Regions from separate parts of the Pseudobacteroides sp. genome, predicted to be linked through region 2. Evidence: riboswitches for the same ligand, from Rfam matches in the RefSeq annotation. Region 2 holds a riboswitch; the other holds the start of a gene.
What was found. Region 2 has a riboswitch for glycine ahead of glyA (serine hydroxymethyltransferase). Riboswitches for the same ligand answer to the same signal wherever they lie in the genome.
Positions count from the first base shown of each region.

Region 1: linked by a shared signal. The riboswitch ahead of VIO64_RS04805 (3-phosphoglycerate dehydrogenase family protein) and the one ahead of glyA (serine hydroxymethyltransferase) in region 2 are both predicted to bind glycine.

Region 1 is NZ_DATCTU010000032.1:45,377-60,812, forward strand. Features, by position in the region: gene VIO64_RS04760 (serine hydrolase) at 1-625, shown strand, start outside; gene VIO64_RS04765 (pyridoxal phosphate-dependent aminotransferase) at 679-1,869, shown strand; gene VIO64_RS04770 (TIGR03915 family putative DNA repair protein) at 2,026-2,775, opposite strand; gene VIO64_RS04775 (putative DNA modification/repair radical SAM protein) at 2,768-4,078, opposite strand; gene VIO64_RS04780 (ACT domain-containing protein) at 4,313-4,582, shown strand; gene VIO64_RS04785 (PFL family protein) at 4,595-5,953, shown strand; gene VIO64_RS04790 (DUF1294 domain-containing protein) at 6,074-6,352, shown strand; gene VIO64_RS04795 (UvrD-helicase domain-containing protein) at 6,448-8,469, shown strand; gene VIO64_RS04800 (cohesin domain-containing protein) at 9,626-13,111, shown strand; glycine riboswitch at 13,344-13,464, shown strand; glycine riboswitch at 13,468-13,544, shown strand; gene VIO64_RS04805 (3-phosphoglycerate dehydrogenase family protein) at 13,665-14,831, shown strand; gene VIO64_RS04810 (A24 family peptidase) at 15,022-15,436, shown strand, end outside.
Region 2 is NZ_DATCTU010000045.1:85,104-100,539, reverse strand. Features, by position in the region: gene VIO64_RS08290 (Rrf2 family transcriptional regulator) at 1-280, opposite strand, end outside; gene VIO64_RS08285 (hypothetical protein) at 395-571, opposite strand; gene VIO64_RS08280 (replication-associated recombination protein A) at 573-1,931, opposite strand; gene glyA (serine hydroxymethyltransferase) at 2,033-3,268, opposite strand; glycine riboswitch at 3,386-3,467, opposite strand; glycine riboswitch at 3,471-3,580, opposite strand; gene VIO64_RS08270 (YbjQ family protein) at 3,763-4,086, shown strand; gene VIO64_RS08265 (hypothetical protein) at 4,186-5,109, opposite strand; gene VIO64_RS08260 (copper amine oxidase N-terminal domain-containing protein) at 5,593-6,126, opposite strand; gene VIO64_RS08255 (hypothetical protein) at 6,233-9,292, opposite strand; gene VIO64_RS08250 (hypothetical protein) at 9,854-9,985, shown strand; gene VIO64_RS08245 (S-layer homology domain-containing protein) at 10,087-13,665, opposite strand; gene VIO64_RS08240 (hypothetical protein) at 14,047-14,226, opposite strand; gene VIO64_RS08235 (nucleoside recognition domain-containing protein) at 14,772-15,436, shown strand, end outside.

The DNA.
Region 1 (15,436 bases), on a different contig from region 2:
TGAATACGAAGAGTTTACTGCTGCGAGCACTATTAAGGTGCCGATAAACCTGTATTTGTTCCGGAAGATAGAAACTGGTGATGTGAATCCGTTAGGAACATTAAAATATATAAGGGATGATTTCGAAGGAGGAACCGGCATAATACAGTCTCAGAGTTTTGGTAAGAAGTATACTATAAAGCAGTTGTCGAGATTATCAATAACTCACAGTGACAATGTAGCTACAAATATGCTTTTAAGATATTTAGGAATTAATAACATTAAGAATTACATGAGGAGTATTGGTGGGACTGTTGTCAAAGACGACAAGAATGTTTCCTGTCCAAGAGACATGGGGATATATATGAAGCATATCTATGAGTTTTCCAACACAAATGGTGAATTGGGTATGGAACTGATGGACAGCCTATTAAATACTAAGTTCAATGACAGAATTCCGGCACTTCTCCCTTCAAATATAAAAGTGGCTCACAAAATCGGGACTCAGGTAAATACAGTAAATGATGTGGGCATAGTTTTTAAAGATAACCCGTACATAATTTCCATAATGTCCAAAGAAGTTGATGAGAATAAGGCCCCCGGGGAAGTTGCTAAAATATCAAAAATAGTATATGATTTGGATTAAAATAAAGAATAATATATGAATATATAGATAAAATTACATAGGAGGAGTTTAGTATGCTTTCAAAAAAGGTAGTTAATAACCTGACAAACTCGTCAGGTATAAGAGCAATGTTTGAAGAAGGGGAAAGATTAAGAAAAATTCACGGTGCCCAAAATGTTTTTGATTTTACATTAGGCAATCCCGATATGGAGCCTCCTTCATTGGTAAAGGATACTTTGAAGAAATATATATTAAACGATGAAGCTGGAATTCATAAGTATATGAATAATGCAGGTTTTGCCGATGTAAGGGAAAAAGTTGCTCAAAGTCTGACAAAAGAAACAGATGTCGAGTTAAAAGCAGATAATATTGTTATGACCTGCGGTGCGGCAGGAGGACTTAATATTATTTTTAAATCTATACTAAACCCTGATGAAGAAGTAATCATCTTTGCACCATACTTTGTAGAATATTCTTTCTATATAGATAACCATGGCGGAAAAACTGTGATTGTAAAGCCTGATATGAATACTTTTGAACCCGATCTGAATGACTTAAAAAGCAAAATTTCAAAGAATACCAAAGCCATAATAATTAATTCTCCAAACAATCCCACAGGTGTTATTTACAAAGAGGAAACCTTAATAAAAATTTCTGAGATTCTCAAAGAAAAACAAAAGGAATTCGGAACTGAAATATTTGTAATATCGGATGAACCATATAATAAGCTGGTTTATGATGGGGTAAAGCTGCCTAGCATATTAAAAATATTTGATAATGCCATACAAGGGTGTTCCTTTAGTAAATCATTGTCACTTCCGGGTGAGAGGATAGGATTTGTTGCGGCCAGCCCCAAAATAAAAGAAATAAACATGCTGATGGATGCTTTAATATTCACAAATAGAACTTTAGGATATGTTAATGCTCCTTCACTTTTTCAAAAGGTGATAGCAGAAACCATGGATGTTACAATAAATGTTGAAGAGTATCAGAAGCGTAGAGACATACTTTACAATCACTTGATAGGTCTCGGTTTTACATGCGTAAAGCCTGAGGGTGCATTTTACCTTTTTCCGAAAGCACTTATTGAGGATGATGTTGAGTTTGTAAAGATGGCACTTAAATATAATCTTCTTATTGTACCAGGAAAAGGTTTTGGATGTCCGGGATATTTCAGGATTGCATATTGCAGTAGTTTAGATACAATTAATGCAGCACTTCCTGCTTTTGAAGCTCTTGCTAAGGATTGCAGGGAACTAGGGTAACTATCCTAAAACACTTTCCTTAAGGTTGCAAAATCACGAGCAATTTTATTCATGTATGTTGCGAAAAATATATTGCATGAGCAGATGCTTCAATTGCATTTGTTAGTGTAAGCCCTTTTTCGCAACATATCTATATAAAAAGTGTAAATGAAATACCTATTCCATTTCTACCAGATGAGCCCAATATCTCACCGGCATATGCTGCTTTTGAAGTCCGGGGTTCTTTCTGCTTTTTATAGCTATATTCTTAAAATACAGCTTCCATAGACTTTGAAAACCTTTCTCATCGGAACTTAAGCTGCCTTTAACAGGCTTATCGATGGAAGTTAGGAACCAGCCCTCTTTATCATAGACCACTGCAGATTTTCTCTTTAGGTCATGAATAACCCACCTTTGATCCGAAAGCCTTTTTGAAAAGTGAAGTGCCAATAAACTTATTATGTTGTTATCGGGCTCTAAAGAAGCATAGTAATAATCTCCATCCATAAGCTTAAAGCGGACTAAGCCTAAAAATCTATGGCATTCGCTGGTTACCTTCCGGCTTATTATTCGCACTTTTAAAACGGAATCATCTGTTATAAATCTGTCCACGTCTCTGCCTAATTTAAAGCCAAGCCTTAGGTACTTGTAAATAATATACTCCTTATTTGCCCATTCCGATACATAAACATAATAAATATTCCTCAAAGCTATTGGGGATATCTTTTCTCTGATTGAATTATAAACTTTATCGAATTTTTCCATGTCAGTTTGTACGCTATAATCATTATTAAAAATACCTACTTGTATCATTCCTTCCGGTAATATGTTGAGGGGTATCTCATGTCGGTAGTATGAATCGTAAATTGCACTCAATAGCCCTTCGAAGCTTCCGTCATAGGTATAATTCACCATTTGATTATTCATAAGTGGTCTCCTTTTTTGGGATGTTGAACTGTAATTGGTTTAAACCTGCTCCAAAGTATGAAAATATGGAAATTTGTCCGCTGCATACTTTTTTGGAACCGCCAACATTCTCGGACATTAATTGGTCCCTTAGGTATGTCTCATTAAAGGAGCTTCCGTAGAATTTGCCTTTGCAGGTAATAAAATGCCTTGCTCTTTTCAAAACCACCCCAATCTTTTTCAGGTCATCAAAGCCTATGGAGCAGAGCTTTCTTGTTGATACTATGATTTGAGCGGACTTTACACCAATACCGGGAACCCGTATAAGCATTTGATAGTCTGCCTTGTTGATTTCTAAGGGAAAAAGGTGCATATTGCGAATTGACCAGCATGATTTGGGGTCCAGTTCCAGATCGAAGTTGGGACTTCTATCATCTAAAAGCTCATTGGCATGAAAGGAATAGAATCTCATAAGCCAGTCTGCCTGGTAAAGCCGGTGTTCTCTTAGCAGGGGAGGACTCCCTATAGCTGGCAGGCTGGGATGCTCTACAACTGGAACATAAGCTGAATAGTACACTCTCTTAAGCCTGAAATGCTTATAAAGGTTTTCGGAGAGCTTTATTATGTTGTAGTCATGGTCCGGTGTAGCACCGACAATTAACTGGGTACTCTGTCCGGCAGGAACAAAAGACTGTTTTTTTCTGTATATCCTGTTTTCTTCATTAACAGTTGCTATAGCTTTATTTATAAAGCCCATGGGCTTTATTATGGCCTCCTTGTTTTTATCCGGTGCAAGAAGCTTTAGTCCCTGGCTTGATGGGAGCTCAATGTTTACACTCATCCTGTCAACATACAAGCCAGCTTCATGAATGAGCCTGGTGTCTGCCCCGGGAATTGCCTTTAAGTGTATATAGCCGTTGAAGGAGTGCTCTTCTCTTAATAGCTTTACTGTTTTAATGAGAAGTTCCATGGTATAGTCGGGGCTTTTAATAACGCCTGAGCTTAGAAAGAGACCTTCTATATAATTTCTTCTATAAAAATTTATAGTGAGGTTTGCCACTTCATGTGGAGTAAAAGCAGCTCTTGGGGTGTCATTGCTGCATCTGTTAACACAATATGTACAGTTATATATACACTGGTTTGCAAAAAGTATTTTTAATAGTGATATACATCGGCCATCTTCCGACCAACTATGGCAAATACCAGCCTTATGGCCATTGCCCAAGCCGTTTGGAGTATTCTTCCTGTTGCTGCCGCTTGAGGAACATGATACATCGAATTTTGCTGCTGCAGATAAGATTTCCAGTTTGGTTTCCAGTTCCATTTCATCACCTTTTCGTCATATGTGGTTATTACAGCTAATTTATCACAAATTCATCAATAAATCAAACATATGTTCGGGTTGATATTGTGGATTTTAAACTGTATAATACGCTTATACCGTTCTAGCCGGGAAGATTTTATATTTGCTTTAATTTTCTTTGAATATCTAAATAAAGAAAAATATAGAAGGGTTATTATATGACACATTTTAAAATATTTTAACGGGGGTATATTTATGAGAGCTATCGTAACAGTTATAGGTAAGGACAGGGTCGGAATAATTGCCGGGATCAGTAATGTATTGGCGGATAACAATGTAAACATATTAGATATAAACCAAACAACACTTCAGGATGTTTTTACCATGATTATGCTTGTAGACATTTCAGGCCTTGTAATAGATTTTACAAAACTTGCCGACAGGTTGGAGAGAAAAGGCGAGGAACTTGGTCTTTCAGTAAGGATCCAACATGAAGACATCTTTAACTCAATGCATAGAATTTAGGGGGATGGATTAATGATAAGAACAAGGGAAGTACTTGAGACAATCAATATGATACAGGAACAGTGCCTTGACATAAGAACAATCACAATGGGTATATCGTTAAGGGATTGCTGCCATAAGGACTCAAAGCAGTCGAGGCAAATGATTTATGATAAAATAACCAGGCTTGCAGCTGATTTAGTAAAGACTGGGAATGATATAGAAAAGGAATATGGTATACCCATTATTAACAAAAGGGTTTCTGTAACTCCTATTTCAATTATTGCTGAAAGTTCCGATGAAGAAGATTATGTGAGATTCGCAGAAATTTTGGATAAAGCGGCTGATGCAATCGGTATAAACTTTATAGGAGGCTTTTCGGCACTGGTTCATAAAGGTTATACAAACGGAGACAGGAAACTTATAAGATCAATCCCTGAAGCACTTAGTTCCACTAAATTAGTGTGTTCATCAGTTAATGTGGCAACATCAAAAGCGGGGATAAATATGGATGCAGTGAGAGAAATGGGGGAAGTAATAAAGAGGGCTGCAGAGCTATCAAAGGATGATAACAGTCTGGCTTGTGCAAAGCTTGTGGTGTTTTCAAATGTTCCTGAGGACAACCCCTTTATGGCAGGTGCATTTCATGGAATAGGTGAGCCGGAATGTGTGATTAATGTTGGCGTAAGTGGTCCGGGAGTTGTAAAAAGTGCTTTGGAGAAGGTAAGGGGTGCGGACTTTGGAACTGTATCCGAAACCATTAAAAAGACTGCTTTTAAAATTACCAGAATGGGTCAGTTGGTAGCACAGGAAGCTTCAAGAAGGCTTAATACGGAGTTTGGTATTGTAGACCTTTCATTGGCCCCAACCCCGGCAGTAGGTGATAGTGTGGCGTACATTTTGGAGGAAATGGGACTTGAGAAATGTGGTGCTCATGGAACAACTGCAGCTTTGGCACTATTAAACGATGCAGTCAAAAAAGGTGGAGTTATGGCGTCATCATATGTTGGGGGATTGAGCGGTGCTTTTATACCGGTAAGTGAAGATGCCGGAATGATTGAGGCTGTCAAGGCTGGTGCTCTTACATTGGAAAAACTTGAGGCTATGACCTGTGTATGTTCAGTAGGGCTCGATATGATTGTTATACCGGGTGATACCAGTGCTTCAACCATATCTGCGATTATAGCCGATGAGGCTGCCATAGGTATGATAAATAATAAAACGACTGCGGTTAGAGTTATTCCTGCCTACGGAAAGAAAGTAGGAGATATTGTTGAATTTGGAGGGCTTTTAGGTTCGGGACCTGTTATGAACGTGAATAGATTTGGCAGTGAGGAATTTATAAAGCGCGGAGGCCGTATACCCGCACCTATCAACAGTTTGCGAAATTGATGAATAGTCTAAAATTTCTCACCTCAACATAAAGGTTGATGTCTAGGGTAACGGGCTGTAAGTAAGATTACAGACTCGTTATCTTTATATACATATATAAATTATTCTGGAGTGACCAAAATGCCTAAAAATTATATTATAGCTGTAGTTCTTATTATTTTAAATATCATTGCGTTCATTATTTCCGGTATTGATAAATATAAAGCCCGACATAAAAAACAGAGAATATCGGAAAAAACGCTTTTTCTGTTGGGGATAATCGGGGGATGCCCGGGGTTATATTCATCTTTTTTTGTGTTCAGACATAAGACCAGGCACATGAAATTCATGATAGGAATTCCTATTATTTTTGCTATACAGGTTACAGCAGTTTTATTAATCAAAGGTAAAATTTATTAAATATATTTTTAAATTTTGCCTGAGGTGCTATAATATTCCCAAGAGACTTTTTGGGGTGATTAGCTATATTTGACAATAGCAAATTTAAAGGTATTATAGAAACACCGAAGCATTCAAAGATTATTTTAAAAGGATCATCAGGTTCCGGTAAGACCACCATATTACTGGAAAGGTACAAATATATGGTGGACAGGCTGGGGATACCAAGTGAGAAAATATTGATACTTTTATTAAATAGGACTCAATCCCTTGATTGGAGAACAAAAACCTTTCTTAAGGGGTCCGGGAACATTTGGAGAACTTCATATTATGGATTTATTCAGAGTGAAATCAGGACCCATTATCCGATTGTATTAAAAAACTGCAGAGATATTATGGACCGAAGGATAAAGCCGACTTTCCTTACTTTTGAGTCTGCCCAGTTTTTGGTATCTGCAGTTATCCAGGCACACAGGGAAAGAAAGGGAATATTCCCAGGGGTGACATCATTTACAGATAGGATATCCATAGATATTACTTCAAATCTTGTTAAAGCGGCAACCTCAGGTATATCTTATAAGGATATAGGTAAAAGGCTGTACAATTCTCTGGAAATCAAAGATGACCTCAAAAAGCAGATTTTCAGTGATGCTGATAATATTACCGCTGCATACAGAAATAAGTGCATTGAGCTTGGAGTGTTTGATTTTGCCATGGCTGTTGAGCTTTATAATAATTGCCTTATTACGGATGATTTCTATAGAGAGCAGCTATTTAAGAGGGTGCAGCATTTAATAATAGATAATCTTGAAGAGTGTGTGCCTACAGAGGTTGATTTTATCGAATTGCTTCTGCCTAATGTCAGGTCTTGTCTTTTCGGTTATAACCATGAGGGCGGGTATGGTCAGGTTTTCGGCAGCAGCCATGAGTATGTGAAGGAAAAGCTTTTGGGTAGGTGCAAGGTTATAAACCTTGATAGCTCTTTTACATGTCAAAGCTTTATGTATGAATTCTCAGACATGCTTTATGAATACATTGAGGGAAATACTGCCTTCAAAGCATCAAATAAAGCATTTGTTGAGAGGACCCAGCCTGTTGAACTTAGAAGTGAGATGTTAGAACTTATAGGTGATAAAATAGTAAAACTCATAAGGGAAGAGGGTTACCTTCCTTCGGATATAACAATTCTATCAACGTATGCAGACCCAGTTACTGAGTTTGTTATCGGAAGAATATTGGAAGCTAACGGTCTGACTTTAAACAATCACTCAAGAAAAAACAGAATAATAGATAACCCCTTTTCTCAGGCACTTATTACATTGGCTTTACTTTGTCATCCCTCATTCAATCTTCCCCCTAACAGGGATAATGTGAGAGCTTTAATAAGGCTGATATTAAAGATTGACCCAATAAGAAGCTCTATTCTAGCAGATGAGATTTGCAGGCAAAAGCCCTTTGCAAAGTTTCCTGATATTGAGTTTCCAGGTCTAGTAGAGAGAATAGGATACTATAATATAGAAAAATATGAATATATAAGAAATTGGATTGATGAATACAGGGAGCTAGAAAATAAGCTGCCGATAGATGCCTTTCTGCAGAAGGTTTTTCTTGAAATACTTGTATCCCATGATTTGTCCGATAATGATGTATTACAGGCAAAAAATCTCATAGATAGTGCTCAAACATTTGTCGAAATAGTATCGAGGTTTAAGAATATCAGTGTGGACAAGGGTTTTTTAGAAATGGTAAGAAGCGGGATTAAAGCTTCAGAGAGTATTTTTGAATTGGAGGAGAAATTGCAAGGCAATTCGGTTGTATTAACTACTCCTGTATCCTATCTATCATGCTCAATGACTTCTAAGGTTATTATATTAAGCAGTTTGAGCAGCAAAAATTGGACGCCTAGAAGCATTAAGGAATTAACTAATGTTCATGTTCTTTCTAAAACATGGGATGACAAATCTATATACACAGAAGAACTTGAGGAAAAAAATCAGAAGGAATATCTTGCTATGATCATGAGATCTGTACTTAAAAGATGCAAAGATAAAGTTATAACATTCGAATCCATTCTTTCAGCTAATGGATTTGAAAATGATGGTATTTTGGGGGAATATTTTGATGAAATTCTGGGATAGTTTATAATTTGTTTGAAATTCATAAGTCTTATCAAAAAATCAAAAAATAAATCATAAAAAAAACCGTGCAAATTGATTATAATAGATTATAGAGATTAGATATATATTTAGTTGATTCGTAATAATATTATTTTTTACATAGGGAAGCAATTGAGATATCGCTTGATTTCTTCCTTTTTGTTGTCCGTTTTTTCTTTAATTTTATATAAGGTGGTTAAGGAAGTAATATTAAACGAGTTACATACACTAATATATTTTAACGAGATCGGTTGTTACTGGGTTCTTCGTTGTATGTTTCATTGATTTACTTTTGCATTTATACGAGAAACAATGTTCGAGGGTTTAATTAATTTAGAGATATTAGTCTAGCTATGCATGAATTGATTGTTTTACTGCAGCGTTATTGTTTTTCGAACTTTGAAAAATTCATATGAGCATATAAATAGCTTTTATATAAAGTAATGCTGAATAATATTTAAGCTGTTAAGATTAACTATACACTAATAAATGATTTTTTTACTACTGATTATACAAAATTAAACATACTCTTTATTCGAACCAATAACACACTTCATTCTTGAAAGATATAAGTATTCTCAACTCCAAGCAGATATTAGATCTATTGGGTTATAATATTTATATTACCTATTGCTGATTTGATCCTGATTTATAACAATTTTCACATCTAGTACGAAATCCATACTTTACAATTTTTTAATAATTGATTATTGACTAAAAATTAATTCTTCAGGAATAAATAAACTGGTCTTTATTTAATAGATCAAATAATGATTGATATTATTTGAAAAAGGCAAATTAGAAAGATCGTTGATTAAATATAATTTTTCTGAAGATATTTGCGGTTTTGTTTTATAATGCGTACAAAAACCGCAAATTAATTTTTATTACTATTTTGAGAGGAGTGATATATCAACTTAACAAAAGCCAATACATTCTGTTGAGACTCCAAAAAGTTATATTAATAACAGAATACGGAAAGGATAGAGCATACAAATAGCCGCATATTTGCGACTGAGAATTAACAGAGAGAAAGACTAAGGGGTTTTACTTATCTTATCTAAGGGGTAAACTAGAAAAGTGCTTAAAGTTTCGTTTTATAAATAAGTACGGAACAAAATAAAGGGGGTTTATCTAAGTGAAAAAGAATAAAATATTTGCACTTGTTCTAATGATGGTTATGTTAGTTTCTAATTTGTTTCCAATTGTATCGTTTGCGGCCTCAGCAGTCAATGTAGTTATAGGCACAGCCGCAGGAGGTCAGGGTGATTCCGTAACTATACCTGTAAGTTTTCAAGGTATAACAGCCGGAATCAATAATTGCGATTTTAGATTGTCATTTGACAGCAATGCGATGGAGCTTGAAGAAGTTACACCTGGAATAATCGTGCCTAATGCTGTTGTAAATTTTTCTTCATATTGTGGTAAATCCGGAGTTGTTTCATTTTTATTCAGTGATTCAACACAAGGGTTATTACCGATTACCATCAACGGTCCTTTTGCCAATTTGAAATTTAAGATTAAGGATAACGCAGTAAGCGGAAATTATACTGTAAAAATGGATTCCGTAGGATCATTTTCAGACACAAGAGGCGGAAAGATCAATCCAGACTTCGCATCAGGTGCTTTGAATGTTAAGGGGGATGTAAAACAAACGCCTACACCTACAGCAGTTGTTACAGATGGCTTAAAGATATCGGTTGAATCAGCCGAGGCCGTTGCAGGTCAATCTGTTACAGTACCCATCAGTTTTAAAAATGTTCCAATTAGTGGAATAAATAACTGCGATTTTAGATTACAGTTCAACAGTGATGTTTTTGAAATGGAAAGCATTATTCCAGGTTCAATTATATACAATTCCTCAACAAATTTCTATTCTTATGCAAAGAGTAACGGAACAGTATCTTTCTTGTTTGCAGATGCTACACAAGGTTCAAATCAGATAAAGAATGACGGTTTGTTTGCAAGTGTAAAGCTAAAGGTAAAGGATAGTGCAGCTGCAGGGGATTACATGTTGGTATCCTCAAAAGTTGGGGCAATATCAAGCATTAGTCCATCTGAAGCATACAAGATGACACCGGTTGACGCATTTATAGATGGAGGTACTATTAAAGTATCTGCATCAAAAATTACACCAACACCGGCTACACCGACTCCTGTTGTTACAAATGCAAAGGTAAGCATTCAAATAGGAGACACAAATGGTGAGCCTGGAAATGAAATTTATATTCCAATAATATTTGAGAATATTCCTGAAACAGGAATTAACAATTGTGACTTCAAGGTTTCCTATGATAGCAACGTTTTACAAATAAAAGATGTTGAGGCTGGAGCTATAATTCCTTCTGCATTAACTGATTTTTCTGCCAATTACAGCAAGGCAGGACAGATATCAATCTTATACAGCGATGCTACTCAAGGGTCTAACCCGATTGTAACTAAGGGAATGTTTGCAAAAATCAAGGCAGTAATAAAAAGTACTGCAATAGCGGGTACATACGACATAAAAATCAGCAGTGTGGGTGCATGTTCAACAAAAAACATGCAATCTGTAAAAGTAACATCAACTAATGGTAATGTTACCATTGCTTCAATCAAGCCAAGTGCTACAATTACACCTACTCCTACACCTATAGTTTCTGAAAACAAGATTGATGTGACTGTAGGCAGCCAGCAGGGTGACGCTGGAAGTGTTGTAACTGTTCCGGTAAACTTCAGTGACGTACCTGCAAATGGGGTAAATAACTGTGACTTCAGACTTTCTTTTGACAGCAGTGTAATGGATATTGTTGAAGTAAAGGCTGGAGATATTATACCAAGTCCTCTGACTGACTTTGTTGTTAACAAGAGTGCAGGAATCATATCATTCCTGTACAGTGATGCAACTCAGGGTTTAAATCCTATAGTTAAAGATGGTGTTTTTGCAAATATCACCGTAAAAATTAAGGAAAATGCACCAGCAGGTAAATATCAGATCAAGTTTATCAAAGTGGGTTCTTTCTCCAGTAAGAATATGGTTGCTATAAAAGCCAGTACAAAAGATGGTGAATTAATTGTTAATAAGGCACAGAGTACACCAACAGCTACACCTACTGAAACCCCGGCAACACCTGTAAGTACTCCTACAAATGCTGCTGCATTAAAAGTAAAGGTTGATATTGGAAATGTTACAGTTGAAGGGCAGGAAGCCATAGTGCCTGTAAGCTTCACTAATGTACCTGAACAAGGTATAAATAATTGTGACTTTAGATTATCATTTGACAGCAGTGCATTAAGTATTACTAGTGTAACCCCAGGTGATATAGTAACTCTTCCAAGTGTTAACTTTACTTCAAACAGCAATAATGGAATTGTTGCATTCCTCTATAGTGATGTTACACAAGGTCAAAGTCCAATAATAAAAGACGGTGTCTTTGCAAATATCAAGTTTAAAGTTTTAAATCCTGATGTAACAGGAAATTACCAAATAACATTAAGTAGTATTGGTGCTTTCTCAAGTAAAAACATGGTTCGTGTTGAGCCTGTATTTACAAACGGAAAGGTGACTGTAATTGCTGTAAAGGCAACAGCAACTGCTACACCTACATATACTCCTACACCAACATCTACCTTCACACCGACACCAACAAGTACGCCAAAGCCAACAAGTACACCAAAGCCAACAAGTACACCAAAGCCAACAAGTACTCCAACGCCAACAAATACTCCAACACCAACAGTTACACCAACTGCTACTCCTACTAATCCGGCATTGAAAGTGAATGTAGAAATAGGCAATGGAAAAGGTAAGCCAGGTGATGTAATAGAGATTCCTGTTAACTTTAATGGTGTGCCTGCAAACGGTATAAACAACTGTGATTTCAAATTGATGTTCAATAAGGATGCACTTGAAATTATGAGCATAACAGCAGGATCAATAGTTCAGCTTCCTGTAGCCAATTTCTCATCCAATATTGATTCACAGGGGTATATATCATTCCTTTTCAGTGATGCAACTCAAGGCTCATTACAGATAGTTTCTGATGGAGTGTTTGCTGTAATAAAGGCTAAAATAAAGGATAATGCTACATCTGGGGATTGCAAGCTAAGCCTCAATCGTGTAGGGTCATTCTCAGCATTCTCAAACGGCAAAATATCCCAGATATTGCCATCCTTCGCAGAAGGAAAAGTAACTATTGCAGCAGCTGATCCTACGCCGACTCCAACTCCTGTCGCTGATGGATTAAGAGTTATTGTAGAGGACTTCAACGGTAAAGCAGGCAGCACTGTAACAGTACCGGTTAAATTCGAAGGGCTTACTGAAGAAGGATTAAATAACTGTGACTTTAGACTTTCTTACGATACTAGTGTTATGGAAGTAGTAAGTGTTGATGCTGGTTTAATTGCAACTTTACCAATAGTTAATTTTGTCGGTTATTTCGGAACTCCTGGTGCTATCTCATTCCTGTTTAACGATGCTACACAAGGATCCATGCCTATAAAGGAAAATGGGGTATTTGCCAACATAACATTAAAATTGAAAGCTGATGTCTCATCTGATTCCGACAGCTTAAAGATTTCTAAGATGGGATCATTCTCTGACCCAAGCCGTAAATCAATTAAGGCATCTGCAATTGTTGAATAACTAAATACTGAATATAAATAAAGTGTTATCTTAGTGAATTGACTTCACATAGCAATTTGGAGAAATTATCTTTAAACTGCTATGTGAAGTTTTTTAAATATTTAGGAAATTGTGTCGTATTCTACACCATAATTTTTTACGACAACATTAAGGTTGACTATAGGTAAAATTTGTTGACAACAATGGTATAGATTATTATAATTAAAGTTAATTGAATATTTAATATTATCGGATGATGGTTGAGGGAGAGTAACTGTTTGTTTTATTAATTATATTTAAGGGTTAAAGAGTTAATAACACATTCCGTTCACCGAAGGAGTCATACTCTCAGGTATAGAGACTTCAGCCGGACGAACCTCTGGAGAGACCAATATATGGCGCCGAAGGGGCAAGTTCCTGTTAAGGAAATAATCTCTCAGGCAAAAGGACAGAGCTAATTCACATTATTTATGTGTATTATTGTGTTTATCACAGGGGTCACTCTATTAGAGTTTGACTCCTTTATATTTGCATAAATTTTACTTAGTAAACAAACAAAAAGGGAGGGGCTTTTATGTTTAATATAAAAATGCTCAACGGTATTTCTGAAAAAGGATTGGAATTGCTGCCGGTGGATCATTACAAATTATCAAATGATGCAGAAAATCCGGATGCTATATTGGTTAGGAGTGCCAATATGCTAGAAATGGAGTTCGGACCCAACCTCAAGGCTATTGCAAGGGCAGGAGCAGGAGTAAACAATATTCCTATCGACAAGTGTACGCAAAAGGGAATAGTTGTTTTCAATACCCCAGGTGCGAATGCCAATGGAGTAAAGGAGCTTGTATTAGCATCATTATTTCTGTCATCCAGACGCATTTGCCAGGGAATTAACTGGGCTCAATCACTTAAAGGCAAGGGAGATGAGGTTCCTAAGTTGGTGGAAAAGGGCAAATCCCAATTTGATGGCCCTGAAATTAAGGGAAAAAGAATTGGCGTTATAGGTCTTGGAGCAATAGGCGTTATGGTTGCAAATGATGCTGTTTCATTGGGTATGGAAGTTATAGGATATGACCCTTTTATTTCGGTTAATGCGGCATGGGGGCTTTCAAGCAGTGTAATTAGAGCAACCAGCCTTGATCAGATTATGTCTACATGTGATTACATTACTGTACATGTTCCGCTTGGGTCTGAAACAAAAGGAATGTTCAATAAAGACAAGTTTGCTATAATGAAAAAGGGAGCAAGGGTAATAAATCTATCAAGAGGAGGTCTTGTTGTTAATAAAGACATGCTTGAGGCTCTGGAAAATGAAACTGTAGCATGCTATGTGACCGACTTCCCTGAAGATGAATTGATTGGAAATGATAAAGTCATTACTATACCTCATCTTGGAGCTTCAACACCTGAGTCGGAAGAAAACTGTGCTGTTATGGCTGTTAATCAGGTTAAGGACTATCTTGAAAGGGGTACAATCAAGAATTCAGTTAACTTCCCGGATTGTGATATGGTGAGATCAGGAAGCACAAGAATATTAACCGCACACGAAAATGTTCCTAACATGGTAGGACAGGTTACAACTATACTTGCTAACAATAAATTAAATATTGCAGACATGCTTACTCATCATAAAAACAATATTGGGTTTAATATGATTGACGTAGACGGAAAAGTAAATGAACAGATATATCAAGCTGTCAAGAGTATTCCTGGGATTAAGATGGTTAGAATTATTGAGTAATAAAGGCAGAAAGTTTGCAGGCCTTCTTTGAAGCAGCCTGCAAACTTTTTTGTATTTTAAGAAATTGTTGTCTATGTTATACCACTCTAAGGAATTATAGTTTACTATGACTTGAAAAGTAATCATTAATCCAATATAATAAAAATTGTATGATAGCACCGCCAATTAACAAACAGGAAGAGGGCTGCAAATGGCAATCGTATTATTATCAATTTTTAGTTTGTTCCTTGGAGTATTATTAAATATAATTGCATCAAGAATTCCTAAAGTAGTGGAAAATGACATTGAAGACGTTACATGGGCTTGGCCTTTTTGTAGATCATGCAGCACAAAGCTCAAACCGCTTCAAATGCTTTTCCCAATAAACCTCTTTTTACATCACGGAAGATGCGGCAAATGTGAAAGTAAAATATTTGGCAGACCCATTCAGATTACTCTGTTTGCCCTTGTTGTTTGTGTACTCTTGTATCTAAAGTTTGATTTTACAATACAGTTTTTTGCATTTCTTTATCTGATGTCAGTATTGATAGCAGTGTTTTTTATTGACATGGACTACTATATTATTCCTGACGATTTGTTGTTTGCAGGTCTGGGGGGTGCACTTC
Region 2 (15,436 bases):
TGACACAGCTTACCGGTGCAAGAGAACCTTCTAATGCCCTTAATACAGATCCTACCGATATTTTGTCAGGTTTATCTGAAAGTATGTACCCCCCTTGTGCTCCCCTTATACTTTTTACAAGCCCTGCTTTCCGAAGGGATGCAAAAAGCTGCTCAAGATAGTTTTCTGATAATTCCTGTCTCTCCGCTATGCTTTTAAGAGAAATGTTTCCTTCAGAGCTATGGAGTGCAAGATCAAGCATGGCTTTAACACCATATCTCCCCTTTGTAGATAGCTTCATATTTTAACACCCTCCAATTCCAAGTATATTACTTGGATTTCTCGTAATTAGATTAGCACTTTGGATATAATTAGTCAATACATTTATAAAATTTTACGCCTCGCAGATAAGCGATCATTCTTCTCTATCTCTTTTTTTGCTGTTAAAATCTTTTCTTAAAAGAAACCAGTATGTCAGTGCAACAATTGCATATACAGTAAGACTTTGAACCATATATAGATGAATAAAGACTATATTGACCAATAATAGAACAAATCCAGCCAGCAAAAGCCATGCAACAACTCTTTTCATTTTATAGACCCTCCCTTTTATCCTTGTTTCTGTTTTTCCATCTGTCAAGCCATTCCTTTATTCTTGCCTCATATCCATTGGCTGTCGGTTCATAATAGACCGTACCCCTCATTTCCTTCGGCAGGTATTCCTGATCAACAATATTCCCCTGATAGTCATGTGCATACCTGTAGCCTTGACCATATCCCAAATCCTTCATTCCATTAGCAGGTGCATTCCTTAAGTGCATTGGAACCTCTCCTGTCCGCTTCGTAGAAACATCACTTAATGCTTTGCCGATAGCCTTGTAACTGGAATTGGACTTAGGGCTTGTAGCAACCATGACTGCCGCATGTGCCAGGATAATTCTGGCTTCCGGCATACCGATCATTCTCACCGCCTCTGCAGCAGCAACAGCTACTTGTAGTGCAGATGGATTTGCCATTCCAACATCCTCCGATGCACATATTATTATCCTCCTTGCCAAAAACACAGGATCTTCACCTGCATATATTGCCCTTGCTAGATAAAAAACTGCCGCATCAGGGTCACTGCCCCTCATTGATTTTATAAAAGCACTTATATTGTCATAATGACTTTCGCCTGATTTATCAAATGTAATATGCTTTTTTTGCACACACTCTTCAATTGTTGCCAAACTGATGTGAATTATACCGTTTTCATCAAGCTCAGATGTAAGCACAGCCAGCTCTATGGAATTTAGTGCTGTTCTTGCATCACCGTTGCTTATTTCTGCCAGATAATCAAGTGCATCATCATCCAATTTTACATCATAATTACCCAGTCCTCGATCTTTGTCCTTAAGTGCATTTTTTATTATGCTCTTCAGGCTCTCAACGCCAAGGGGCTTAAGCATAAAGACGGAGGATCTTGATATCAAAGCTTTATTTACTTCAAAGAACGGATTTTCAGTAGTTGCACCTATAAGCACAATCGTGCCGTTTTCCACATATGGCAGCAACGCGTCCTGCTGTGATTTATTGAATCTGTGAATCTCATCTACAAACAAAACAGTCTTTCCGTTAGGATTCAATATAGGGTTTTGGGTATCTGATGCAATCCGTTTAATATCTGCCACTCCCGAGGTTACCGCATTAAGTTTTTCAAACCTGGACTTTGTGGTAGATGCGATTATCCTTGCAAGAGAAGTTTTCCCAGTGCCAGGTGGCCCGTATAGTATGATTGAAGCTATTCTGTCTGCCTTGATCATTCTGTATAGAAGCCTTCCTTGCCCTACAATTTCTTCCTGTCCGAAAAATTCGTCTATAGTCCTCGGGCACATTCTGTATGCAAGGGGTTCCTTTTTATCTCTTGAATCTTCTCTTGTATTTTCTTTTGTATCATCTTTCGAGTTTTCCATTGATATATCCCCCCTCCTTCAATCGCCGAATTTCCCCAGACGTTAACAAGACTCAGGTACTCCTCCCTGAGTCTTGAAATACATTTCTATGGATATTTATTTTAATAAAGTGGATATTTGCCGCAAAGAGTGCCAACCCTCTGAACAACCTTCTCCCTGGAGTTGTCAAAATCAGTAAGTGTCATATGAATAAGTTCTGCAATCTCCTTCATATCCTCTTCCTTCATGCCCCTTGAAGTAACAGCAGGGGTACCTATTCTTATACCGCTTGTTATGAAAGGACTCTGTGTATCAAAGGGGATTCCGTTTTTATTAACTGTTATGAACACCTCATCAAGCATAAACTGAGCTTCTTTACCTGTAACATTTATATTTCTCAAATCCATCAGCATAAGGTGGTTGTCTGTTCCGCCTGAAACTATGTTAAGTCCTTTGTCCATGAGGCTCTGTGCAAGAACCTTTGCATTCTTAACTACCTGATTCTGATAAACTTTGAATTCATCTGTCATTGCCTCTTTAAAGCTAACAGCCTTCGCAGCAATCACATGCATCAGAGGTCCACCCTGAAGACCCGGAAAAACTGCCTTGTCTATCATTTTAGCATACTCTTCCTTACAAAGAATCATACCTCCACGAGGTCCCCTTAAAGTTTTGTGGGTAGTAGTTGTAACAAAATGTGAATAAGGAACAGGGTTTGGATGGATACCCGCAGCTATTAATCCTGCTATATGAGCCATATCCACCATCAGGTATGCTCCCACCTCGTCGGCAATTTCCCTAAAAGCCTTAAAATCCAACTCTCTAGGATATGCACTTGCACCTGCAACTATGAGCTTTGGATTGTTTTCTTTTGCAAGCTTCCTTAATTCCTCATAATCTATTCTAAAGTTGTCGTTTCTAACTCCATAAGGTACTATCTTATAGTACTTACCAGATATGTTTACAGGGCTTCCATGGCTTAAGTGGCCGCCGTGAGCAAGGTTCATACCTAATACTGTATCACCTGGCTCTAAAACTGCAAAAAACACCGCCATATTGGCCTGAGCGCCTGAGTGGGGCTGAACGTTTGCATGCTCTGCTCCGAATATTTGCTTAGCCCTTTCGATTGCCAGCCTCTCTACCTCATCTACAAATTCGCAGCCTCCGTAATATCTTTTTCCAGGATATCCCTCTGCATATTTATTTGTAAGCGGTGTACCCATAGCTTGCATAACTGCATTGCTAACAAAATTTTCAGATGCAATAAGCTCTATTTTGTTCCTTTGACGGCCAACTTCGTCTTTCATAGCCTTTGCAACTTCTGGATCAATTTTTAAAACTTCATCAATATTGTACATAAAAATCCTCCTAAGCATTTATAAATAAAATGTGATTAATCAAATGTATAGATTTTATAGACATTAAAAAAAGCCAAACCCACATGATTTGACCTCTGAAATCAATTATACACCTAACTCTGTCCTTTTGCCTGAGAGATTATTCCCACATCATCTGTGGCGAACTTGCCCCTTCGGCGCCTTGACGGTCTCTCCAGAGGTGCGTCCTGTTATAGTCTTTTTACCTGAAAGTGTAGCTTCTTCGGTGTGCCTTTATATATCACTTTTACCTAAAGCTTATATATTAAAAGGCATCTCTCCCATAACACTCATCCGCAATATTTTATTAATCTTTAACAAATTAATTATAATAACAAAAATAATTTATGTCAATTAAATGCCTAAATTTTTTTATGCCAATGTTGTAAAATCCTTTTAGAATGTAAAAATCAATTGATAATGGTACTCATATGATATAGAATAAGCCTAAACAAATTCAAATTAAGGAGGATTCAATGGATCGTCGTTATATAACAACAACTTTTTCATTTGATGACAAAAAAGTAGTATCTTACCTAGGCATTGTAAGGGGCATCACTGTTCGTTCGAGAAGTATAGTAGGAAACATAGGTGCAGGAATTCAAAGTATATTTGGAGGAAACATATCTCTCTATACTGAATTATGTGAAAGAGCCAGACAGGAAGCGTTTGAAATCATGGTACAGCATGCCGATCAGATTGGTGCAAATGCCATAATCGGAATGAGATATGACGCCAATGAGGTTTCACAAGGCATAACCGAAGTTTTATGCTATGGAACGGCTGTCAGAATAGAGTAGAGACCCTAATTCCCTATATATTGAGAAAGGGGCCTTAGGCCCCCCTTATACTCAACCATATCTAAATCGGCTTATTTTTATTATAGTGATTACTAAAGTCTACATATCCTTCACTGTGGAGAAATAAGTGTCAAAATCTTGTACCATTCCTCCAAACTGGATTAATACTTCTCTTAGCTGTGTATATTCCCATTTGGAAATTTTATGGGCATTTTTTTCTATATATCCCCTAATAGCAGGTAATGCTCTTCTATCTCCATATACACCCAAAGCATTTGCTTCGATGAATTTGTAGCTGCTTTCCTTAAAATATTTCTTTAATTGGTTGTAAACAGCATCAGATTTGTTTTTTGAACCTATTCTTGCCAGACTAATTAGCAGAAATCTATAAACCTGACCTTTTTTGTCACTGCTTTCAATCGCACTTACTACTCTTTCGATAGCAGGTTCTCCGATTGCCTGTATGGCATTCATAACTGCAGTCAATGTGTTTGCATCAGTCTTTTGATCTTCCATTTGTGATACTATCTTAAATAAAGGCTCTAATAATTTTGTGTCCCCAATTATTTCTGCGGTGTGCATTACAGCCTTTTGTCCAAATTTCATGCATTTTTGCTCATCCAATTCCAAAGAATTCAACATGGCTACCAAATCATCCAAAAGTTTATCCTGACTAGCCTTTATGTGTTTGGCCAGACCATTGGGGATTATGCCTGCGTTTTCAACTTCAAAAGCAACTACCAAATCTATCACATCAGATAAATTATTTAAAATTCCGAAATACTGGAGAGGTGTCATACCGCCGATTTCCTCATAGGCGATATTTTCCCAGGAGTTCATCACATCGTATGACTCAATAACAACATCGGAAACCATTTTTGTATATACTTCGTCATAAGTATTATTTCTAATTGAAGCTTCAAGATACTCCTTATTTTCGTCCTGAAACTTTTTTGCATGCTTCTTTAATTCACCAGACAAGCTTTCAGATATAAATTTGTGCTTTTCGTTAGTAACTATCATTCCAACACCTCATTAATAAAGTTTATATTCACTTGGTTTTAAAATCATTTTTAATTATAACATATATAACCCAAATGTGCTATTAAACTAATTCGTTCAAGTTAATATTGATTTTCAAAGGCTATGTCATTGTTAGAGGTATTTTTGTGTAAAAATAGGTTTAATAATTGTACGCATTGTTAATAAGTGATAATATTTATGTGGAAGATCAACTGGAAATATCAGTTTTAGTCCTGTAATTACATTAAAGCAGATTTTCCTCTATGTATTTGTTGACTTTTAGCTTATAATTCTCAAAGGTATATTCAGGTTGGAAGTCTTTCATAAACTATGCGTTCCAGTTCTACATCTTCAAGGTTTGTATAAATATAATTGCGTCCGTCTATGACTGCAAAACTAGTCCGTGTGCGTTACCCTTTGATATGTTTTTCGTTAGTACTATTTTGGGGTAACAATTTTATGCTTCTAACAATCTTCTCCATATCAGTGTAATCTCCAGTTGTACTGATCTGTACCTGATGCAGCTTCAGGATTAGTTGAGTATATCCATCCATCTGGAATATCTAAAGATATTCTATTGAAATTAGTAGTCTGAGTGCTTTCTTGCACTTGGGTATTATTATCAGTGATCTTTGCCGTCCTTGTTTCTCCGTTCCATGATACAATTGATCCAAGACTCTCAGAGATAAATCTTAGCGGAACCAATGTCCTATTCTGTATTATCTTGGCTGGTACATCAAGCTTTTTATGAATGCCGTTTATAGTTGCATCAGTACTATCTACTTTGATATTAACCGTTCGAGTACCTTTTACTCCTATTGCTGTTCTCGTATTCGCGTTCCAGGTAACAACAGCACCGAGAGCCTCAAAGATCGCTCTTACTGGTACAAGTGTCCTTCCATTCTCTATTACCGGAAACACATCAAATTTAACTATATTGTTATTAACTATTACTGTAATAGGATTAGCTGCTTCATGTACTATAGTAAGATTCAAAGTAAATATTACAGCAAACATTGCTGAAATTAACCTTTTTTTTCAAAATAAACATATTATCGCCCCACAATTTTATTATTTTTATTCTATCAGAATATAAAACATAATTGATTAGCACAAAAATATTTTACACACTGTTTTCATCCCTTAGTTGTGACTTCTCAACAATACTTATTTTGGGGTAGCTTTCCATAGTTTGATTGAAGTGCCTTGCTACAACCATTATATCTGTGATGTTTATTACTGAATTATTATCTACATCCATATCCGCCAAATAATTAGAATCGCCTTTAGAAGTATTAAAGGCTTTTGCAAGTTGAATTATATCGGCAATATTAATGCCTCCATCTTGGGATCCAACCAAATCCCCTACCCACAACTCAATTGGCGATTCAGGCAGAGATATAGAAATATTGTTATTATCTATAATAACATCCTCTATCTTCCTCTTTAAATAGTTATCCTTACTTATCTCAATATCATACCCTTTATCTGATCTGGGGACATTTGTAATTTCAAAATACCCGTTTTCATCAGATATAGCAGAAAACTGAGTACCAGATAATGATATATTGAATCCAGCTCTTAAAGAATTCAACAAGCTATCTGTAAAGTCCGGCTTGATATACCCTGTTATTTTGGATGTGTCCTGTATCAAAGTATTGCTGATTGTAAGTGTATAATCACCCACTGACAGTATTGATTCGTTATTGACAACAATATTATATACATTATTAGCTATTAAATTACAACATAAAGTATTGTTACCAACATCCGCGTATTGAATATACATACCATATGTGTCATAAATTTTTATGATAGAATTCATATCGGTTTTTATTTTAAAATAGTACGTACCCGATGTTGGAGGAATAAATTTAAATGCATCATAATCTTCCGGATAGTTTATGGAAGCGTTAGTATCACCAATTTGTACTATGGAAGCTTCTTTCATAGTGTTACCATTGTCATCTGCATGTGGTGGATAAATACAAATATTATAAGGTTCAACGTGTTTATACGATTTTATGTCAATGAAGTAAATTTGATTTTCCTGAAGAAAATAATAAAAATTAGAGGTATCTAATTTATAATAATACTTATCAATAATATTACCTTTTTTATCATATAAATATATATCATTGCTGTCAATCTCAGGCACTGATATACAATACAAACCTTTAACGGTAGTTGTTAAATTGAATGTATCGCAATCGCCATAATAATCAACTCTGCCAGATACGGGAACTTCCTTTCCCAATGTTTTTGAAAAGCTGGGTGTATTCCCAAAGTCATCTATAATTGGTCCTTTTAAAGTAAATGAATAGCTAAATGTTGCTAGATCTACGTCATTTTTAATGTAAATATAATATGTTTTATCTTTGGCTAAAGAAAAATAAGCTTTTGAAACATTGTCAGTAGCACCGCAATCTTTGCTCACTGTATTGCCATCTGAATCCAGAATTCCTATAGCATTTCGCATATATGTATAAGGACCAATGCCGGGATTGACTTTTGTATTAATGTTATCCATGCAGTACATACCACTTATTAATGGTTTAAAGGAGAAATAATCTTCATCGCAGTTATTGATTTCTCCTTTGATCTCGGTATTCAATTGGATTTCTGTTGCTGTTTCTACTGAATTTCCATAATCGTCTTCACTTGATTCTTTAAGTTCGAATGAATATCCGAAGGATGAAGCATACGCATCATTTCTAACAATAATATAGTATGTTTCTGCTTTTTTCATCTTGAAATACGCCTTTTCACCACTATAGTTAACTCTTGCACTAAGGTTATTGGAATCAATAATTACCAAATTGCTTGAAGGATAATTACCAATATAGTATATTCCTGTATCTGAAGGCTTAAAGTAAAAGAAATCAATATCATAATGTAAATTTGCATATCCTACAATAGGACTATCCAATTGGATTTCCTTTGCTGTATCCTTTGAATTTCCTTCATCATCAATTGGTCCTTCAAGAGTAAAAGAATAATCGAATATTGAACTTTTGAAGTTATTTGAAATAGATATATAATATGTAGTGTCTTTCGTTAGATTAAAATATGCTTTTTCATGGCAATAACCAACACTTAAATCATTGCCGTATGAGTCAATAATTCTGGTGATGTCACACAATACGGGAGGAGAACTATTTCCAACTATTTTAAAGCTGTCCATGCAGAATACACCATCAGTTGAAGGTCTGAAAGAAAACCAGTCAATGTCAAAAATGTAGTTATTACTACCCTTAATTATAGTATCCAATTGAATTTCCCAGGCTAATTCTTTTGCATTTCCATAATCATCTTCAATGGGCCCTTTCATTGTGAATGAATAGGAAAATGTAGAATCAGGAAAATTACATTTTGTAGAAATATAGTATATAGTATCTTTTTCTAACCAAATGTATGGATCTGAATCTCTATAATACACTATTCTTATAATTTTTCTGTTTTGATCAAAAAGCGTAAAATTTCCATCAAAGGTGGCATACCCATTAGTTATCTTAAAGTCATCTATGTAATACATTCCTTCAACAGAAGTTCTAAAACTAAAAACGTCGCTTTCTCCAAGTAAACCTGCAATACCATTAACCTGATTATACATCTCAATTTCATATGCTGAATCGGTTGAATCCCCATAATCATCAATAAATGGCCCTTTTATCTCAAAAGAATAATTAAATGTTGAATTTACTGAGTTGTTTGATATGGAAATAAAATAAGACTTGTCATTACTCAGATTTAAACATGCCCTAGAATTGCCGTCATAATAAATATTCATATTATTACCGTCAGAATCAATCATCTGTAAAACATTTTTTATATTAGGAACCGGATTGTAGTTGCTGATATTTGATAACATAAATCCGTATATAAAATACTTCCCATTTGCTGAAGGCGTAAAACTGAAAAAGTCCCTGTCATTCAGGTAATCCATTTTGCCCATAATTTTTTTGTCCGTTTGGACTTCTTGGGCTGATTGTTGGAGTAATGGATTTATTGTGGGTGTTGGTGTACAGACAAATGTTGAATACACGCTTTCCATTACTGTTGGTTCAGGTGTCTGGTAAACAGATTGTTCGCTATTAATTGGAAAACCTATATTGAAATTCGCAATTAATACAGAAAGTACAGCCAAAAAGCTTAACATCTTTTTTATTCCACTAGTAATCATTTCTTTCTCCCCTTTTTAAATTTAACTCATAAGTATTTCCTAGCATATAAAAAATTTTATATTATTTAATAAATAAATCTTATCATTTGTATACTTAATTATCAACAAAGGGTTAATTTGATTAACAAAGATTAAAATAATGAAATAAGTGAAGATACATAAATCAATTGAGTATCTTTCGAAAAATGGCCTTCACGCCCACAGGGAAAAAGGTTGGAGGTCATTATTATTATTATTAAAATTCAACTATTAAAATTTTACATAAGATTCCAATGATTCAAATTGTATATTATAACACTGATATGAATTATTGAATTAGATGGACATTCAGCTATTATATACATAAAGTTTAAAGTTTTTTATATTTTTCATACCTTTTGTACTATTATTTTCAAACCCGGTAAAATACTCTTATTAGATTTCTAATCATAATTAATTTTCAACAGAATAAAAACTCAAACTCTTACAAATTCTATATACGACTTTCATTAAAGAGCTTTCAAGGTAAAACATTAGTTTTTAACATTTAACTATCTATTTATAAAGAAAGGAGTCTAACAAATGAACAAGAGCAAGAAACCTAGAACAACTATTACACCAAACTCTCAAAACAAGACTGAACAGGTGATAACTCAAAATGCAGCAAATCCTGAATTTAAGAATAAAGCAAAGGGTAAGCTAATTGATAAATAAATAATAAATAAAAAGTAGTTGTACAGTATTATATGTATTATATAAACACCGCAACTACTTTCTGTCTATTTTTACTCAAGCAAACTCATTAGGCAACCCCTTTATTTATTGTCCACTGTTACATTAATTAACTTTACTGAACGATTTATCATTACAAAGGACTCCGCCCTCGTTACTTCCTTTTCTGGATAAAACATATTTCCAGGATATCCTTTAATAATATTCATTTCAACTGCTTTTGCCACATACTCCAAAGCCCAAGTATGAATGTTCCCTGAATCAGTAAAACTCAATTCTGTGCTTTGAGCCTTTCCAAAAGCAAATGCTCTAATTAAAACAGCAGCCGCTTCCTCACGGGTAATATATTTGGAAGCCTTAAATGAGCTATCATCATACCCAATCATAAGCTTATTCTCAAGAGCTGTTTCGATATATGGTTTTGCCCATTCAGCAAACTCTCCTGCATCTTTGTACTGGATGGAACCTGTATTGACTATCTTAAGCTTAAGCACTGATACAATAAGCTTAGCCATTTCAGCTCTTGTAATTTTAGAATCTGGCTTAATAGTATTGTCATCATATCCACTCACAATTTTGTCTTTCATAAGTTCCGAAATATCTGTCTCCGCCCAATGTCCTTTTATGTCCTGGTAGCCTGAAAATGCTTCAGGTATTTTTTCTTCCGGAACAGTAACTATAGTCGGTGTTGTAGGAGTATTAATATTGTTTGTAGATGTATTAGCATTTGAAACTATTGTTGGGTAATTCACCCTCACCACACGAACCTTGTATGTTTTTTGCGTTTTTTGATCTTGGGCAATTACAGTGAAACTTAAGTCGTTATCACCGATTTTCAGATCAAGTACTCTTGTGTTTCCGCCTGCAATAGATGCACCTGCATCATATACACTTGCAGCTACTGAAATACTTTGCGTGCTGCTAGATACATTTATCTGGTATTGGGTTTTTGATGGTGAAAACGCGGGTGTCAGTTTTCCTTCACTCGAAGTAATGCTTTTTAAATCCGCATTGTCGGATAATACATTGACGGTTCGGATGCTTGGAACTGCCGCGTTTCCCGCTGAATCATACACTGAGTAGGTTACTGAATAACAACCTGGAACCAATGTATCTACATTGTTTTGCACAAGAATTTGTTCATCCTTTATAATGTCAAAATTGTCTGTTGCACTTGCTCCTGGGTCTATGTATTCACTCCCTACAACAATGCTTGTGATGCTGTCACCATTAATATTAATGCTAGGGTTTGTTTTGTCAAAATAAACCGAAGATGTCACACTTAAAGGTTGCCCCACAAAGTTTTTTCCATCTGCATTTTTTTCAATTGACGAATAATCGCTTATAGTAACCGGAATATAGCCTTCGGTATTATCATCGCTCATTTTATAAACCGCTGACCATACACCTTCTTGTTTGGTTACCTCCGCTTCACTTCCGCCGATCATTACCTTAGGTGCTGTAATAGCTTCACTTGGTGTTATTGTTAAAGTGATTGTATCTCCTATCTTTGCAAATCCATTATTCCTGTTACTGGATGTCACAAAGTAATTTTTGATACTGACTTCCGGGGAGCCAACCTTTTCCCAGGAAGAATATGCAGTCGTACTTTGGTTGTAGGGCAAGCCTTCCCCGTCATCAGTGCATGTTATTTTAACACGGATATACTCATCCCTATCATCTGAAGTCAATTTATATGAGTCCTTTGTTGCACCAGCTATATCTGTTACATTCAAGGCCTCTAAGCCTGAAGTTCTTTGCCATTGATACGAATACGCCAGATTCCCTGATTTTAAATCAGTGTTATCATTCCACATACCTGTTGTTGCATTCAAGGTTTGACCCACCCAATAACTTCCTGATACAGCAGGTTTCGTTGTGTTGCTTGGCGGATCATTGATGGGCTTTATTGTTATGTTAATTTTTGTTTCAATGACTTGACCATCACCATTGTCTTGGTTAAGTACCACCAGGTCCGTTCCACTGTAATTTAATACTGGTGTATATATTACAACCCACTTTCCATCTCGTATTCCAGTATTGGCAGTACCATGTGAAGGATTTGTCTTAATGCTGTAGCTGGTACTTGAGCCATTCCCTTGTGGCAAAAGGATAAGATTATCTTTACTATCCTCATCAAAGGAGGAATCCAGCATGATTGTGTAATTTAACTTTACATTAGCTGAATAATCATAATCTTCAACTACAATTTGTTTGAAGCCTGCACTGTAATTTTGAGGATTCCAATAATCAACACCCCTTAAAGTATAAGTCTCAAACCCTTTTGTATAGTTCTTAGGGTTCCAATAAGCTTCATCCTTAAGTACATAAGGTGTAAAAGCCCTAGTATAGTTTTCAGGGGACCAGTATGTTTCATCTTTAATTTTATAGGATTGAAATAAATTATTTGCTGTATTTGATGGAGCCCAATATGCTTCATTTTTTATTGCATAAGGCTTCCAATGGGAGGAAGTTGCACCTATTTCATTGATATTTGCATTGGTATACCTTGAAGCAAGTATACTTGAACCGTAGATAGTATATCCCCTACCATTTGAATCTTCCCTGGAACATAAATAATAATTGTTTGTCTGTTTGCAATATACAATATCTCCCATATGAGGGCTCATATCAAAAAAGTCGTTAATGATTACGAAGTTATAGTCTTGGGTTACCTTATAGTATGAGCCTTTATCCGAGAAATAATCTCCGGCAGCATGCTTTCCGCTTATGACACCAATTGTCCCTTGTGGTGTATACGATCCAGTGCATTCATAGTAACCACCGTTAAAAGAAACTTTATCTCCAGTATTATATGTCTTTTCTACCTTCCATTCAGGAACTGTTTCCAAATATGGAGTATGAGCTGTTTTTACCTCATAGTAATTGTTGTTGTATCTGATGATATCTCCTGTTTTATATGTACTTGTTATATTCCAATTAAAGACTTTATCTGCTTCAGGCGTATGCTCTTCTGTTACCTGATAGTATTTCCCATTTCTCTCAACAATATCTCCTACTTTGTATGTGTTCCACATTTGCCATATTGTATATGCATCCAAGGTGGGAGTATGTGGGCTATTAACTTTATAAGCAGCTCCACCATATGAAACAATATCTCCTATATTGTAGGTTTTTCCTACTTGCCAGGGCATTGCCTGATCTATTATGATACTGTGGTTACTGATGCATTCATAGTGTTTGCCATCATATAGTAGCACCTGTCCCTTTGTGTAAGCTGCACCGTTTGCACCATCCCAAGATTTGCACGGGTCCATGGCAGGATACAATCGCACATTGTTAACATCCTTATCGTTTAGTTTTCCATCATAGTTTAATATGACAAAATCGCGTTTTTTGAGGTTGGTTCCTGTCACCTTATAATGGTTACCTGTCTTCAACAGATTTGTCCCTGTCAAACTTCCTTGTCCATCAAAATCAAATTCCAAAACGAAATTATCAATGGTATTGTTATGTACAACATCATCATAATCGTTTGTAAATTTAATCTGAAGCTTGGCATTTTCGTTCACCGATTCAATTCCCAAAATTACACCGCTCGATGTAATATCTACTTTTGTAGAATCGGCAAAAACTCCACAAACAGGAGATACCACCACAACCATAGATAAAATTAAAGATAATACCCTTCTTTTAAACATTCTTCCTACTCCTTTTTATTTATTTCCTCCAATGGACTGATAGCATTTAAATTTTAGCCCGGAGGCTGGAATTAAACAGCACCCTCTCGGTCCCAAGCCAAGCACTCTTCATTGAAAATGATTCAATTACTGGCTTAAAGATACATAAAAAATCATTTGTCGCCAAGCATATGCAGTGTTTTTAGTCATGATTAATTTACCATGCCAATGATCAATTTTTGTTTGCTGACGCTTGCATATCCATTTAAAGCAATGCTGTGCCAATTTTATCAACACTTCATTCAACTTCTCTTTTAGATCAAAGGTAGCATAGCATACGTATTCTTATTATAAATGTACTAATAAATCCTGAAATGCTCATAACACTAATGGGAAATATATTTATCTTCCCCTAGCTCCATCTATAACGCCTGCTATAAACGCCAAAATAGGTATACTTGCTAAAAAAGTAGCAGTAATAATGCCAGACAATTTTAATATCCTGCTCTTTTCCTTGTTACCTATAAAAATTAATAATATAGATACTATCAAACTTATTATATATACAGCATATGTTTCCAAGTATGATTCCTCCTATAAATTATTACTACTGTTGCCATAGGCTCTATCTATCACTATTTTTAGTATATCATTTCCAAATTAACATTAAAAGTACTTTATAAGTGCTCAATAATCTGTTAAACAAATAATTGATCGAATAATTGTTCGTCTGGCTTTGTCCAAGGGTAAGCTGAACTATAGGTTGTCCAACAAAGTTCACTGCACCAACTCCTTCATAAAATGCACGTAATACAATAGGAATAGGACCTAAATTCAACTCTTTGAAGTATCTCATCAAACAGATTATGAATATACTCAACTGAAAAATCACCAAACTGCAGATTGTAGCCATAATAAATGGTTACAGTAAATTTTGATATATTTTTAATATTTTACTTATTTTTTAATAGAATACTAGAGGATACTTTTTAAATAGGGTAAAAACTTTGACTACAATTATTTTAATTTCAATAATAATAGTACTTGCATTACTATTACTTTATAAACCTGTTAAAACAATTTATCTAAGACCCCTGATTCTTCCGATACTATGTATTATCTTCATAATGTCCATTGTTTTGTTTCCAAAAACCTCGGTATCAGCTGCATTAAAAGGCATCAATATATGTTTGAATATTGTATTCCCTTCTTTATTTCCTTTTTTAGCTGCATCAGAGATTCTGAACAGAACAAGTTTTACAAAGGCAGCAGGCATACTCCTAGAACCCATTATGAGGCCGCTTTTTAACGTCCCCGGCTGCGGTTCTTTCGCGGTTGCCATGGGTATAACAAGTGGTTATCCTGTGGGTGCAAAAATCACCGTTGACCTGAGAAATTCAGGTCAAATCTCCAAGTATGAAGGAGAGAGACTTCTGGCATTCACAAACAACTCGGGGCCTCTCTTTATCGTGGGGGCGGTTGCTACAGGAATGTATGCAATGCCTCGCCTGGGTTTTTTTCTTTTACTGTGCCATATACTATCGGGACTTACTGTTGGCCTATTATTTAAGTATTACTGTTTTGGAAAAACTAAACCTAGGGACAGTAAAAACTCAGCTGCAAATAAAAATTTCCCGAGTAAAGTTCCAAATAATACTTTGGATCGCCTTAAACAGGAAATACTTAAAAACAAAAATTCCAAGGGTTCATTCGGTGCAATTTTTGGAGATGCCATAAAAAATTCTGTATCCGTTATGCTCCTTATAGGAGGTTTCATAACCTTCTTTTCTGT